3 regions of the Ureibacillus sp. FSL K6-3587 genome follow, and region 3 is predicted to be linked to each of the others. Evidence: riboswitches for the same ligand, from Rfam matches in the RefSeq annotation. Region 3 holds a riboswitch; each other region holds the start of a gene.

Region 1 (5,171 bases), 800 kb from region 3:
ATTCCATAACTTCTTACCACTGCCCCGTGAATCCAGGGAATGCCATGTTTCATTGCCATATCATTGATGACAAATCTCGTTTCAAAATTATCTGTCCCATCCATGATGAGATCGGCATCTTTCACTATTTCTTCTGAATCAATAGAGAAGTCTCCAACAATCCCTTTAATATCAATCGTTGAATTGATTACTTGTAAATGGTTTTGTGCCGCAATGGCCTTTGGGATGTTCCGTTTTGCATCCTCTTCCGTATAAAGTTGCTGCCGGCCGAGATTCGTCCAATCAACGTAATCCCGGTCGATGATGGTGATTTTCCCGATGCCCGCCCGTGCCAACATCTCCGCATTGGCACAACCTAACGCTCCTGCCCCGACAATTAGCACATGGCTTTCCAATAATTTCTTCTGTCCTTCCTCACCAATAGGGGAAAACAACCGTTGCCGGGAATACCGTTCCATTAGGAAAGAAGCATCCCTTCTATTGGACTGGAGGCAACAGCATACCGTTTTTTCGGAATTCTGCCAGCTTCATATCCAAGTCTTCCCGCTTCGATGGCCAGCTTCATGGCCTTTGCCATTTTCACCGGATCTTTTGCCCCGGACACCGCTGAATTCAATAAGATGCCATCTGCCCCCAACTCCATCGCAATGGCACAATCCGCAGGCGAGCCGATTCCCGCATCCACTATGACCGGAATACCCGCCTGCTCAATGATGAGGGAGAGATTCAGCGGATTCACAATCCCTTGCCCTGAACCAATGGGTGAAGCGCCCGGCATGATGGCATGCACCCCCAATTCTTCGAGTCTCTTCGCTAAGACTACATCATCGGAAGTATAAGGAAGGACAATGAAACCTTCTTCCAATAACATTTCTGAAGCTTTTAGTGTTTCAACCGGATCCGGAAGAAGGGTTTTATCATCCCCAATGACTTCCACTTTCACCATGTCGCACAGTCCTGATGCTTTGGCGAGTCTTGCGATCCTCACCGCTTCTTCCGCCGTTTTTGCCCCGGCAGTATTCGGCAGGAGGGTGTATTTTGAAAGATCGAGCATTTCCAGAAAATTCGGCTGTGACGGTTCATAAATATTCATTCTTCTTACGGCAAAAGTCAAAATTTCCGCTCCGGATGCTTCCACCGCTTCCTTTTGGACCTCAAAATTCGGGAACTTCCCTGTACCTAGCAATAATCTTGATTGGAATACTTTATCTGCAATTTTTAACATGTTTATCCCCCTCCAACAAAATGGACGATTTCGATTTTGTCGCCATCATTTACCGGCTGTTTGTCATATTGCTCTTTCAGTATAATTTTTCCATTCTGTTCAACAACGACAATCCGTCCTTGCAATTGAAAAGACTTCAGCAAATCTGCCACATTTTTCACATTGTTATCCACTTCCGTCTTCTGTCCATTGATATAAAGTTGCAACGTCATCCCCCTTCCCCTTTGACACTTGTTTTAAACGGGTTGCCGCTTCTTTTGGGTGTTTCGATGAGAAAATGTAAGACATCACTGCAATGCCGCCCACTTTTTTCTCCAGCACTTTTCCGGCATTCTCAGGAGTAATTCCGCCGATGGCAATCACTGGAATCTTTACATGTTCAACAATTACACCAAGGGCACCCGTTCCTCTTCCCGTTAATCCCTTTTTGCTGTCCGTTTCAAAAACATGGCCGAATAAACAGTAATCAGCTCCTGCTTCTTCCGCTCTTTCCGCTTCTTCAAGGGAATGGATGCTGACCCCCACTTTCATATGTGGAAATGCCGTTTTGACCTTTTCTACCGGAAGCCCCTTCCCTGGCAGATGCACATTCGGAATTCCAGTCACAAGAGCAATATCCAGCCGGTCATTGATGACAAGCTTTTCTTTCGGCACCCCTGCCTTTAGTAACTCCTCTACTAGAGCAACAATCTCATGGGGCGATTTATTTTTTTCGCGTATATGAATGTAATCCACAACGGCAGAAACCGATGTGATGATTTCCTTCAACTCTTCATTTGTCTTTTTCCCATCGGTGATTATGTGCAGTTCCAACCAAACGACTTCCCTTCGCAAAAAATTATGCAGTCACCTGTTCATCCATCGGCCACATTTGTTGATGATAAGCCATATCCCAGAACATGTATTCAAATCGGGTTGTATTTAAAAAGATTTCTTCCAGCCGTTGAAGTTCGGATTCCGGCTTTCCTTCCGCCAATTGATTGAGCAAATCGAGATTCCATTGCGCAGACTGGCCAAACTCTTCTGAACTGTACGTTTTTACCCAATCGCCGTATAATTCATGATTTTTTGCCCCCGGGATTTCAGCCAATTCACATCCAATCTCCCAATAGCTCCATGCACAAGCCAAATGGGCAGCTGCCAATTCGGCGATGGAGCCGTTTTGGGCAACCGCCAACATGTAGTGGGTGTAAGCAAGGGTTACCGGGGAATGTTTTGCCTCTTCCAACTCTTTTTCCGTGATTCCAAAACGGCTGGCATATTTTCTGTGCAACGCCATTTCCTCATTCATCGTGTAATAAAGCAGGTTGGCAAACACCGTCATCACTTCGAGATTTGGCGCTTTCACAGCACCTAATGCAAACAATTTGGAATAATCGATTAAGTATAAATAATCTTGGATCATGTAAAAACGGAACTTGTCAGGATCCAGTGTTCCTGCTCCCAACTCTTTCACAAAAGGATGTTCATGATTTTTTCTCCAAACGGTATGATACTTTTCAAAAAGTCGATCTGTGAATTGCATTCCTATCCCCCATCTTTTTTTGTTCATGAAAAAAAGCCACTTCCTGAAAGAAGTGGCTTGAAAACCCGAAATCGGCAAACTGTAAAAAAACATAAAAAGACAATACGAGTCCCAGCAACCACTTCCCTTCGCTAGCATTACCTAGTGCAGGTTCAAAGGGTTGAGGCAATGCCTCTCTCAGCTAAAACAAGCACCCCTAGTGATTGGATAATGCACTATGAAATTACAATCATTGTGACATGGGCAAGAAAATATTTCAATAGGATAAAATGGATAATTTATTTGGAATTTTTTTCAAGACTTTGCGACTTTGGATAAATCCAAGGAGATGCTGGAGGACTTGCATTTTCAACAGATCCCTTGCGGCTTTTATCAAAATGTTCTCGCAACAAAAAAGTTGCCCTAGCGAATGGCACGCTAAAGCAACCTTATTATTTGCGTTCCTGCTTCGTCTGCTTTTCCCATTGCAAAAGATGCGGATACGGGTCAAAAGCCCATTCAGTCCGCCCGTTGAATTTATACATGCCATAATGCAAATGCGGAGGGAATTTGCCGCTCGTTCCTTCCTTCCCATATCCCGAACTTCCAACACCGCCAAGAATGGTTCCAGGCTCCACGATGTCGCCCACCTTCAACTCTTTATTGAAATACGCCAAATGAGCATAATAATGATAAGTATTATGATGATCCCGGATGCCGACCCGCCAACCGCCAAATTGGTTCCAACCCATTACTTCAACAACGCCATAAGACGTAGATAAAACCGGTGTGCCATAACCGGCAAAAATATCCGTTCCTTCATGGATTCGTCTTCCGCCCCATCCCCTGCTGGCACCCCAAGTCCCTTTATAACTGTAATTGTATCCACGGACCGGGAGGGGAAAAATATGCTTGTCCAATTGAATTGTATTGAAATGTTTATAAAGCGTTTGAATAGTTATAATTTGATTGATGATTTTTTCATCTTTGTAATATTCCCATAAAGCCGTTTTAAAATCTTCTTCCGATGGGCCAAATTTCCCTAAATAGGTGGCCATCGTAAATAAAATATCTTGGTCATCATTCCGATCGGCTTTGCCATCGCCGTTCCCATCAAGACCCTTGCCGCCAAAATACTGAATGGTAAACGGCGTAGTGTCATCTGTGTCAGGATTCAGTTCACCTGCCCAGAATTCATGGGAAAAATGAATGGCGATGGCGCTTTCCCGCTTTGGAATATCCTTTCGCACTTCCTGAATATTCCGTTCATATTGATCGACAGCCGCCAAACGATACCAGGGAACAAATGGCGTTTCATAGCTTTTATACAAATTCATCCGCTCATTGTACACATCTTCCTTATGTTCGCTTGCGTTTGCAAAAGAGGAAAAGGCCGTTAAACATGCAAGCGCAAGAACCAAGGAGAGAATTATTTTTCGGACCAAAATCAATCCTCCTTTCCCCCTTAGAATATCCCGTTTTTTTCAAACCATGAGTCCTTTATGGGATGAAAAATTTTTATTAAATGCAAAGATTTTTTAACATAAAAAACGCTTAACAACTCATGTTAAGCATAATGGAATTCCCCACCTATATATTCAGAGTAAATCTGTTTGTTTTGTAGTAAATATTATGATATGATACCATTTATCATAATATTTATATTTGGGGGAGTCATAAATGCAATCATTGCAATCCGTTGAACAATTTCATGAACTGAAAAACGAAGAGCGCATCATATTTGTGTTTTCTGCAGATTGGTGCAAAGACTGCGTATTTATTAAACCATTTCTTCCTGCCATCGAAGAAAAATATGCTCAATATACTTTTGTAAAAGTAGATCGGGATGAATTTATTGATTTATGCGGCGAACTGGACGTTTTTGGAATTCCAAGTTTCATTGCCTACAATAAAGGGGAAGAAATTGGGCGTTTCGTTAGCCGGGACAGAAAAACGCAAGAGGAAATTGAAAACTTTATTGATGGGTTACCTCTTTAAGGTTTTACATAACCAATCCCACGGAATAGCAGTATATGGCTTTCTGTGGGATATTTTTTTCTTATATACCATAAGCGTCACTGAACCTCATTCATAATTGTTATTGCACATCCACTATGCAAACCGCAAATCCGGCAATCAGGAAATTCCCTTCCCATTTTTTCAACAATAAGAAAACCCCATTCAATAAAAAAATGGCCTCCAGTTTCCTAGTGAGCCATTTAGTAGGGAAAATCATCCATTAACCTTTCACGTTTTCAATTACCGTACGTGCAGGATTTTTTAATCCTAAATTCTCGCGTAAAGTTGTTCCTTCATATTCAGTCCGGAATAAGCCTCTGCGTTGCAATTCCGGAATAACCAGGTCAACAATATCGTTAAGTCCATCCGGGAAAGTCGGCGCCATCACATTGAATCCATCTGCGGCTCCCTGCTCAAACCATT
Region 2 (5,171 bases), 260 kb from region 3:
TGTCATTCACAAAGTACGTAATACCTTACATCGTGTTCGGAAAAAAGACCAATTTGAAGTGGCAGAGGATCTCAAACTGATTTATCGCGCGACGAATAAGGAGATGGCGTTACAAATGTTTCAACAGTTTGAGTCGAAATAGTCCAGCAAATATCCAAGAGAAGTCCAATCTTGGGCTAATGAGTTGGATGTCCTCCTTACATGTATGGATGATCCAAGCAGTATTCGAAGTGTGATTTACACGACGAATGCCATCGAACGAACGATCAAAGAGATTCGGAAACGTCTAAAGCCGATGAACAGTTTGAGCAGTTTAGAAGCTGCGGAAAAAGTCGTGTATTTGACCATCCAAGATTTTAATGAGAAATGGGCAGGGCGAAAGTTAAGAGGATTTGCCGAAGCGCATGAAGCCCTCGAGCGAATGTTTGAAGAACGTTACAATTAACTAAATAATGTAAATAAATGAGATAAGGGGGATTCTCCCTTTGCATACAGAAGACTGAATATTCAGTCTCCTCAGTCCCCTATCAATTCAAATCCATTTCAGAGAAACCCTACCCCAATACATTACACAAAATTCTTGACGGTACCAAATACCATGGGAGGTGTTTCATTGAAGAAAATTATATTTATTGTTTTTTTTATTGTGACCATACTTTTTTGCGTTAATTGTAGCGGAAATAATAAGGGAAGTGAAAAATCTATACAACCAGAAATAGAGAGTTATGAAGAAAAAAGACATAGTTCTACTGAGAAGAAAGAAATTCCTTGGAGTATTGAATATTTAAAAATTCAATAAATTCACGATAGTTACAAAGTCTTTGGAGAAGGTGTTTCCATTGCTATTTTAGACACAGGTATTAAAAGTAATCATAAAGATCTGAAGATTAGAGGTGGAATAAATATTATTAATCATTCGACGAATTACGAAGATGATAATGGACACGGTACACATATAGCAGGGATTATAGCACGAATTGCACCAAAAGCAGAACTATATTCAGTAAAAGTATTAAATAAGAAGCAAATTGGCTCATACGAAAATATTGCTAAGGGAATTGAGTGGGCTATTAATAATGATATAGATATTATTCTCATGAGTTTTGGTGGAAGTAAAGATTCACGTATATTAAAAGAAGCTATTAAGAAAGCTGATTCAGAAAATATTACTCTTATTGCATCTACTGGAAATACTGCTCTATCAAACAACTCTATTACATATCCCGCAAAATACGAAGAAGTTATTGCTGTAGGGGCAATAACTGAAAATAATGAGAGGTGGGTTGGCTCTAATACTGGAAAAGAACTCACGGTTATGGCACCAGGACACAAAATATTAAGTACATCTATAGACGGTAACTATACTATAAGAAGCGGTACATCTTTAGCTGCAGCTCATGTTGCCGGAGGCCTAGCATTACTCTTAAGCTATAATCCTTTATTAGATAATAAAGATTTAAGAGAGATAATCATACAATCTTCTATCAAAAAAACTCCTGACGGATATAGGATCTTCAATTTAGAAGAGGCTTTTAAGATATGTAAAAATTTCAAAAAATAGTACAAATATTTGTATAATAATGGTATAATTTACATATTATTTATAATTGAGAGTTTTGCAAAATTAGATTTTTATTAAAAAGAGTTTTAAAAGAAACCCAAATAAATTGGGGTATTTTGTATCTTTGGTTTACAAATATTCTGTTTGTCCTTTTTTGGGCGTACTTGCAGAATTTTTCGCTTTAAAAATTTTTTAAGCGGTTTGTTGCTTTTTACTCTCTTTTGCCATTGCGAGAGCTGAAACCAGTAATACGATGGCGTTCAAGTAAATATGAGTTTTTACTTTATCGATTCCCCACACATGCAGGGAGTTCGCTGTAAGATAACTTTTCATTCTTGAATTGCACCGTTCTACACTGGTTCGCTCATTGTAAAGTTCTTTCCAACGTTTGGAATCGCGGTGTGGATTAGAGTACCGGCGAAGATCCTTATTCACGTTAATTTTTACTACCATTCCATAGTTGGAGGATGAACAGGCTGCCATTCCTAATGGGCAATCCACTTTTCCGGTTGCGTGTGGACATCTGAATTTGAGCTGATCCTTATTGGCGCCCCAATAAGTCATTTCGTACCCCATCGAACAGCGTGGGGTTCCATTGGAGGCAATTCCTTCGGGAGGCTCCTTTTCATTACGCAAATTGAGTGGAATAATAGCTTGAGCCCCGATGTTCTTGGCGGATTCGTAGTTTTTTAGCTGGTCGTACCCACCATCCATTATCAGGAAATCAATTTTAGAGTTTGTACAACTCTTTACTTGTTCAATTAATTGTGGTGCGACATCCCCATCGTTGATATGAGCAGGGGTTACTTCAATCGCCATTGGTAATTCACTTTTGGTGTCAACGGAAAGATGCATCTTATAGCCAAACCAAGTAATTTTATTACCGAAGGAATCAAACTTTGCCCCCCAATTGGCGTTGCCTGTTTGTTCACTTCGCTTCTTAGGCTGCTTCTTTTCATAAGCATCAATGGCGGCACTGTCGATAGCCTGATGTTTTCCATCAATTACTCCTTCCTCTTGAGCTAACTGGACGAGATCTTGAAAGATTCTTTTCACAAGTCCAGTTTTGGTTAGTGAAGAAAATACTCGGCTAAGAGTAGAGATGGATGGTGCAGGCCTGCTAATATCTAAACCACATTGGTAACGAAAACGCAGGTCATTTTTTAATCGATTGTGAAGAGAAGTAAAAGTATCAATACCTTCTAATGGGGCAGCGATAAGAGCCCTTAATATCCCTTCTTTGGAATGTCCTTCAGCCCCTTGGGGTGAAGAACTTTTCAATTGTTTAGCATAAGGACGCAAATCTAGAGCACTAAAAAAGATCGGTAATTTCTCTTTTGACTCTAAAATTTGCAATTCTTCAAAGGAAAATAGACTTTCTTGTAGAATATACAAAGTGACTTCCTCCTTATGGATTTTTGTGGTTTGGTCACTTCAAAATTCTACAAATAAGGGGTGAAGTCCTTTTTTATGCTTTAGAAAACCTTATGGCTCTTGGGTTGAAAAATGTGCAAAATGCTCAAAAAACAAAAGGCCAACCAGCAAAAAAAGAAAATTTCTTCGACGGTTCGAGTGGATGTAGAGCGGTTGGAATATTTAATGAATCTTGTAGGGGAATTGGTGATTGACCAAACAAGCTGATGGAGGAAATTGCTTCATCGGCATCATCGTTAAGCAAAATGGCAGAAAATATGCAAACAATGTTAAACCGGTTTACCGTATAAGGAAGCGTATTTACATTGCTTTATAAGTATGTTAATATTAAGAAAAATTAAATAAGTTTGTCGCTTATCTACTAGGGGAGTCCAATAGCTTGGACTGAGAAAAGAACGCGCTTAAGTTCTTTGACCCTTTGAACCTGATCTGGGTTATACCAGCGTAGGGAAGTAGATAGCGGGAGTGTATGTGTTTGTTGCGTACGTTTCGCTATTTGCGTTCCATCGGGTTCTCTTAGAGAACCCGATTTTTATTTCCGCATATATTCTCCTATCTCTGCCCCGCGTTTTGGTGTAACTTCAGATCCTAAATCATTATTTTAAGGGAGAGGAGTTACATGCAAAACATCAAATCTTTCATGCAATTTCCTGCGAGTAAAAAGGTATATGTCGAAGGTTCAAGATCGGATATTCGTGTACCGATGAGAGGAATTACGTTAAGTCCAACAAAGACAGAAACAGGAATCATTGAAAATGAACCTGTTCGTGTTTATGACACAAGCGGTCCTTACACCGATCCTGATTTTCAGCCGGACATTCAAAAAGGATTGCCTCCGCTAAGAAAACGCTGGATTTTAGAAAGAGGCGACGTTGAAGAATACGAGGGGCGTCCAGTGAAACCGGAAGATAACGGATTCCGTAATGAGAAGCAATCAGAGATTACTCTGCCTTTCGAGAGAAAACCACTGCGCGCAAAAAAAGGAAAAACTGTAACACAAATGCATTATGCAAAACGAGGGATTATTACGCCGGAGATGGAATTTGTTGCGATTCGCGAAAATATAGATCCGGAAATCGTACGTCAAGAAGTTGCCGAAGGAAGAGCGATTATTCCTTCGAATATTAACCATCCGGAAAGTGAACCGATGATTATTGGGAGTCGTTTTCATGTAAAAATTAACGCGAATATTGGTAATTCCGTAGTCACATCATCCATTGAAGAAGAAGTCGAAAAAATGCTTTGGGCGGTGCGCTGGGGAGCAGACACGATTATGGACTTATCGACGGGAAAACACATTCATGCGACACGAGAATATATTATTCGCAATTCCCCTGTGCCTGTCGGGACAGTTCCGATTTATCAAGCGCTTGAAAAAGTAAACGGCGTCGTTGAAGACTTAACGTGGGAAATTTACCGTGATACGCTCATCGAACAAGCGGAACAAGGGGTGGACTATTTTACGATTCACGCGGGGGTGCTGCTTCGTTACATACCGATGACGGTAAACCGAACGACTGGCATTGTTTCACGCGGCGGCTCGATTATGGCGCAATGGTGTTTAGCCCACCATGAAGAAAACTTCTTATACACGCATTTTGAAGAGATATGCGAGATTTTGAAAACGTACGATATTGCAGTATCGCTTGGAGACGGGCTGCGTCCAGGCTCGATTGCCGATGCGAATGACGAAGCACAGTTTGCTGAATTGGAGACGCTTGGAGAATTAACGGAAATCGCTTGGAAGCATGATGTGCAAGTGATGATCGAAGGGCCAGGGCATGTGCCGATGCATAAAATTAAAGAAAATGTCGATAAGCAAATCGAAATTTGTAAAGGTGCGCCGTTTTACACATTAGGACCGCTTACGACCGATATCGCGCCGGGATATGACCACATTACATCCGCGATTGGAGCGGCGATCATTGGCGCGTACGGAACGGCGATGCTTTGTTACGTGACGCCAAAAGAGCATTTAGGGCTGCCGAATAAAGATGATGTGCGTGAAGGAGTGATCGCTTATAAAATCGCAGCACACGCGGCCGATTTAGCAAAAGGGCACCCGGGAGCTCAACGGCGGGATGACGCGTTATCAAAAGCGCGCTTTGAGTTTCGTTGGAACGATCAGTTCAACCTTTCGCTTGATCCAGATCGAGCTCGGGAATATCATGATGAA
Region 3 (5,171 bases):
CTTTGGAGAACCATGGATATAATCGATCCTTTCCTTTTAATACGGCCAACAATGATTCAACGAATGTACATTATGAAAACGAATCGGAACCCCTCATTTTTATGGACGACTATCAAATCATCAAACATACAGACCAAAAAATTGATTTGGGCGGAATTGCGAAAGGTTATGCAGTGGAATCCATTGCCAAATGGCTGCAAAATAACACTCGCAGCAAATATGGAATCGTGGACGGCGGCGGAGATATGTCCATATGGTCGAACGGAGAGAAAACGTGGAAAATCGGAATCCAACATCCTTTCGACGAGGAAAAAACCATTGGATCTTTCTCCATCCAAAATGGAGGAATTGCCACATCCAATATTGTGTACCGCAGCTGGACCCAAGGAAACGTGAAAAAACATCATTTATTGGACGGTAGAAATGGAATGCCTGTAGATACAGAAATTGTCCAGGCAACGGTGGTTATGGACCATTGCATCGATGCGGAAGTCGGCGCCAAAGTTTGCTTTATGGCGAATGACGCATCTGTTGACTCTGTTTTATCCAACATCAGCCAAAAGTTCAGTTATGTCCTTGTCAAATCTGATGGAAAAATTGAGACGGGAGGGAATAAAACCCGATGATACTGGATCTGTTTTCTAACTGGAATCTCATACGTGTATCCGGCTTTCTTGCCTATTTTCTACTAACCCTTTCCATCATGGCCGGTCTGATGCAAAAGATTTCTTCTTTTAAAAATCAAAAACAGCTTATGATGGAACTGCACAAAATCAGCGGATGGATTGGGATGTTGACCATTGTGTTCCATGGCACCTTGCTATTGGTGGATCATTACGTTCCTTATAAAATCAGTGAATTAATCATTCCATTCGCTGCCGAAAATGAACCGTTCTTGTCCGGAATCGGAACAATCTCCTTCTATCTGTTCTTAATCGTCATGGCCACTTCCGATTTCTTCATGAAAAAACTCGGTTTCAAACTATGGAAAAAACTTCACTTCTTAGTGATTCCTGCATGGGTGTTTATGATTCTCCATGGCATTTTCATCGGAACCGATTCCGACCAGGTTTGGGCAATCTTTATCTACTGTTTAGGAATTGTTTTCGTTACAACATTGCTTATAATCCGATATTTTGAAGGCAAATTAAAAGCCGTTCATAGTAAAAGTGCTAATTAACCTCCTTAATATACCGTATTGAAACCCCTCTTAAAAAGGTTATCCGGGAAAGATCCAATCTTTCCCGGATAACCTTTTGATTTTATATGCAATTAATATTTCTTCAATTTAATTATAAACTCTGTCCCATTCCCGACTTCACTCTTCACTTCGATTTCTCCTCCGTGGGCTTCCACAATTGTTTTGGCAATGGATAGACCCAGCCCTGTTCCGTTTCGTTTTCTTGATTTATCTCCCCGGTAAAAACGTTCAAAAATATGTTGCAAATCCTTTGGAGAAATGCCGATTCCCGTGTCTTTCACGCTTAACAAGATTTTCTCTCCCTGTTCGGCCAATGAGCATGTGATGGATCCTTCTTTCGTATAGCGTGCGGCATTATCCAGCAATATATAAAGGAGCTGTTGAATTCTTACTTTATCTCCCTTGATCCGGATCCCGTCCTGTATATTTTCTTGAAGTGTCAATTGGGATGGTACAATTCTTTTGAACCGGTTCAGCAATGAATGAACCTGTGAAGAGAGATCGAATTCTTCCAGTTCCAATTTAAAGTTTCCTTGGTCATGTCTTGCCAAAAATAATAAATCGTCCAAAAGTTTATGCATCATTTCCGCTTCCTGTTTCACATCTTCCAACACTTGTTTTCCAAATGGACTCAAGTGTTCCTCTTCTTCACTCGCCAACACATCAATGGAACTATAAAAAACACTGAGAGGTGTTCTTAGTTCGTGGGACGCATCAGAAACGAACTTTCTTTGTTTCTCATATGCTTTTATAATCGGTTTCATTGCCTGGCCGGCAAAGAAGTTCCCTGCCAGAGCAAAAAGCAAACTGAAAAAGATGGTTAAAAACAATAATATCCAAATAATTCGTTGAAACAAATGCTTTTCGTCGGTAATATCCTTTCCGACAACAACGCTTCCGATCAACCGGTCATCCATTTGAAGGGGATAATAGATATAAAGGATATGGACCTTATCCCATTCGATTTCTTTTACGGTTCTTGAAGATGGAGGGGTGAAATCTGTTTCAAAATACTCTTCAAAACCTTGGACGGTCCCTTCGCCTTCGATTAATTGAAAATTTTCATCCAATACGTAGTAGAAAATATCCCTTTCCGGTCGATATTTCAACGGCTCATTCTCTTCAAATTCTTCGTCGATTTCATCATAATCCTCTTCTTCAAAATCTTCGAAAAATCTCTTTTTACGCTTACTCTCCGGTATGATTCTTATATAATTTTTTTTGTACAGTTCTTCTAAAAATTCATGGTTTTCCTTCTCATAAAACCGTTCCAGTTCTTCAATCTCCTGTTTATTGATCGCATTCGAAATAAAAAGATACAGCACGAAAATAAACATCATTAAAATAAGCAGGAGGGATCCTGAATAAATCAAGGTGAGCTTCAATTTCACTTTATTAATTTCCATGGCTATCCCTCAACTTGTAGCCGACGCCTCTCACATTTTTGATGATCGATGGTTTTCCCGGCTCGTCCACTTTTTTCCGAAGCAGTTTCACTAACGCATCCAATGCGTTTTCCGTTACATCTGTATCAAATCCCCATATTCTTTCAATGATCATTTCCCTTGTCAACACTTGGTGTTTATTGCGCAGCAACAGTTCCAGCAACTCATATTCTTTCTTTGAAAGTTCTATCACTTTGCCATTTCTTTTTACAACATGATTGGATAAATTCAATTCCAGATCATCCAATGATAGAATTTCTTCAAAAGGCTTATCGACTCTACGTGACAATGCCCGGAGTCTCGCCACAAGCTCCTCGAATTTGAAAGGCTTCACTAAATAATCATCAGCCCCCGAGTCCAATCCTTCCACCACATCTTCAACGGAATCTTTGGCTGTCAAAAACAAAATTCCACCTTTAAAACCTTTTTCTCTGAGGCGCTTACATACTTCAAGCCCGCTCATACCAGGCATCATCCAATCCAAAATGATCACGTCATAATCGGTGAATATGGAATAATCATAAGCGCTTTGGCCGTCTTTCACCCAATCCACTCGGCCATATTCCTTTTGCAATAAATGATGGACCATTTTTCCCAAATTCTCGTCATCTTCAGCAAATAAGATATTCATTCGACCTTCACCTTCTTGTGCACAGTCTTTTTATACAAGCGTATCAAAAAAGGCTGAAAAAAAAATGAAAAATTCCCATATACTTTAAGGCTATTTAATGTCTTTCATATTTAAACATAAAAAAAATGGCCTCCATATCGAAGGTCTTGCACATTCTAAAACTTTGGCCGTTCATTATCGCTCCGCCCGCACTTTCTTCCTGGTCCATGGGCTTTTACGAACCGTTTTACTTTCATTCGATCGTTTGATGACAGCGGATTGTGGAAGACTGCGCAAACATTGGGCAGAAAGTTGGTTGACAACCAGCTTGTGCATGATATGATAAACATAAATTGGAAATTGTGATTGTGAAACATCCACTAGGGGTGCCTTTAGATAGGCTGAGATCAAAGTGTACCTTTGAGACCCTTAGCACCTGATCTGGGTAATACCAGCGGAGGGAAGTGGAGATGGGTTTTACATGGTCGACATGGTGTTGCTATGAGATGCTGTAGACTCACGCCGCTTTCTTTACTCTGGTAAAGGAAGCGGCGTTTTTGTTTTAAAACAAAGCAATTGATTAAAAGGAGTGGATCCAATGACTATACAACGTTATGACACAGTAATTGTCGGCGGCGGAGTGATTGGTACCGCGATCGCCTTTGAACTTTCCAAACGGCATCATCGCGTCGCAATTTTAGAAAAAGGAACAATGGCTTGTGAAGCATCCCGTGCTGCTGCCGGTATGCTCGGAGCACAATCGGAGTTTTTCTCGCCAAGTCCCCTCGTGCCGCTCGCCTTGCAAAGCCGGGCCCTTATGCCGTCCCTGGCGGAAGAGTTGAGGGAGCGGACGGGGATTGATATCGGTCTTGTTGAAAAGGGAATGATCAAAATAGCGGCCACTGAGGAAGAGGCGGAAGAGCTTCAACGCCACTATGCATTCTGGCGCGGTGCGGATGAACCGGTGCGGTGGCTGACGAATGAAGAAGCGGTTGAAATGGAGCTGTCTCTTGCAAAAGAAGCAATTGCTGGTGCCATATATATTGAAGGAGACGGTCAAGTAAGCGCCCCGGACTTGGCCACAGCCCTTGCATATGCTGCAATTTCAGCCGGCGCCCAATTGTATGAACATACAGAAGTATTAAACATTCGGTCCGAAGCAGGCATCCATCTCGTGGATACAACGGTTGGAACGTTTGCTGCCGAGGCTGTTGTCGTCGCCGCCGGTGCCTGGACTGAGCGGCTCGGTACATCCCTCGGCCTTCCACTTGTTGTGTACCCGGTCAAAGGGGAATGCATCATGGTGCGCACTCATGTTCCATTGCTGCAGTCGACCGTATTTGCCAAAAACGGCTGCTATATCGTGCCGAAGCGGGGCAATCAATTGCTGATTGGCGCAACCTCCACTCCGGATACATTTGAACGGCGTGTGTCAGCAGGCGGGGTGATGAGTTTGCTCCACCGCGCGACCACCCTCATTCCGGACATACAACAAGCGGAATGGATCAACACGTGGAGCGGAATCCGGCCACAGACAAAAGACGGCTTGCCATACTTCGGGGAACATCCGGAACGGCGGGGATTGTTTGTCGCTGCCGGCCATTACCGAAACGGGATTTTACTTTGCGCGATCACCGGTCAGTTGATGGCGGACTTGGTTGAACGGAAAGAAACGGGAATCGATTTATCACCGTTTTCACTGACACGGCACAAAGCAGAAACCCCAATCACTTGAAGTATCCTGCACTCCACATATTCAAAAAATAAAGCGAATGAAGGGAACCTTTGTCTTCCCCCATTCGCTTTGCTTTTGCAAACTGAATTGTCATGTAAAGTTTATACCCGCGCCAATTTCTCGGCCGTATAATCATAACCAACGACTTCCCCTTTTGGAGCGCCGGTTGATTGTTTATCT

What was found. A riboswitch is a leader RNA that binds a small molecule or an ion and turns the genes downstream of it on or off. The one in region 3 is predicted to bind thiamine pyrophosphate.
Region 1: another riboswitch for thiamine pyrophosphate. It lies ahead of tenA (thiaminase II); the one in region 3 lies ahead of thiO (glycine oxidase ThiO).
Region 2: another riboswitch for thiamine pyrophosphate. It lies ahead of thiC (phosphomethylpyrimidine synthase ThiC); the one in region 3 lies ahead of thiO (glycine oxidase ThiO).

The regions. Positions count from the first base shown of each region.
Region 1 covers NZ_CP151969.1:951,487-956,657, forward strand. The annotation lists gene NSS77_RS04665 (ThiF family adenylyltransferase) at 1-458, opposite strand, end outside; gene NSS77_RS04670 (thiazole synthase) at 458-1,225, opposite strand; gene thiS (sulfur carrier protein ThiS) at 1,228-1,431, opposite strand; gene tenI (thiazole tautomerase TenI) at 1,391-2,038, opposite strand; gene tenA (thiaminase II) at 2,064-2,750, opposite strand; TPP riboswitch at 2,857-2,958, opposite strand; gene NSS77_RS04690 (M23 family metallopeptidase) at 3,182-4,150, opposite strand; gene NSS77_RS04695 (thioredoxin family protein) at 4,410-4,727, shown strand; gene NSS77_RS04700 (LLM class flavin-dependent oxidoreductase) at 4,969-5,171, opposite strand, start outside.
Region 2 covers NZ_CP151969.1:2,004,887-2,010,057, forward strand. The annotation lists partial or broken gene NSS77_RS09920 (IS256 family transposase) at 1-445, shown strand, start outside; gene NSS77_RS09925 (hypothetical protein) at 614-799, shown strand; gene NSS77_RS09930 (S8 family peptidase) at 800-1,561, shown strand; gene NSS77_RS09935 (transposase) at 1,754-2,956, opposite strand; gene NSS77_RS09940 (hypothetical protein) at 3,077-3,202, shown strand; gene NSS77_RS09945 (hypothetical protein) at 3,186-3,311, shown strand; TPP riboswitch at 3,349-3,463, shown strand; gene thiC (phosphomethylpyrimidine synthase ThiC) at 3,615-5,171, shown strand, end outside.
Region 3 covers NZ_CP151969.1:1,748,542-1,753,712, reverse strand. The annotation lists gene NSS77_RS08625 (FAD:protein FMN transferase) at 1-626, shown strand, start outside; gene NSS77_RS08620 (ferric reductase-like transmembrane domain-containing protein) at 623-1,180, shown strand; gene NSS77_RS08615 (HAMP domain-containing sensor histidine kinase) at 1,273-2,607, opposite strand; gene NSS77_RS08610 (response regulator transcription factor) at 2,597-3,277, opposite strand; TPP riboswitch at 3,629-3,736, shown strand; gene thiO (glycine oxidase ThiO) at 3,855-4,991, shown strand; gene ssuD (FMNH2-dependent alkanesulfonate monooxygenase) at 5,093-5,171, opposite strand, start outside.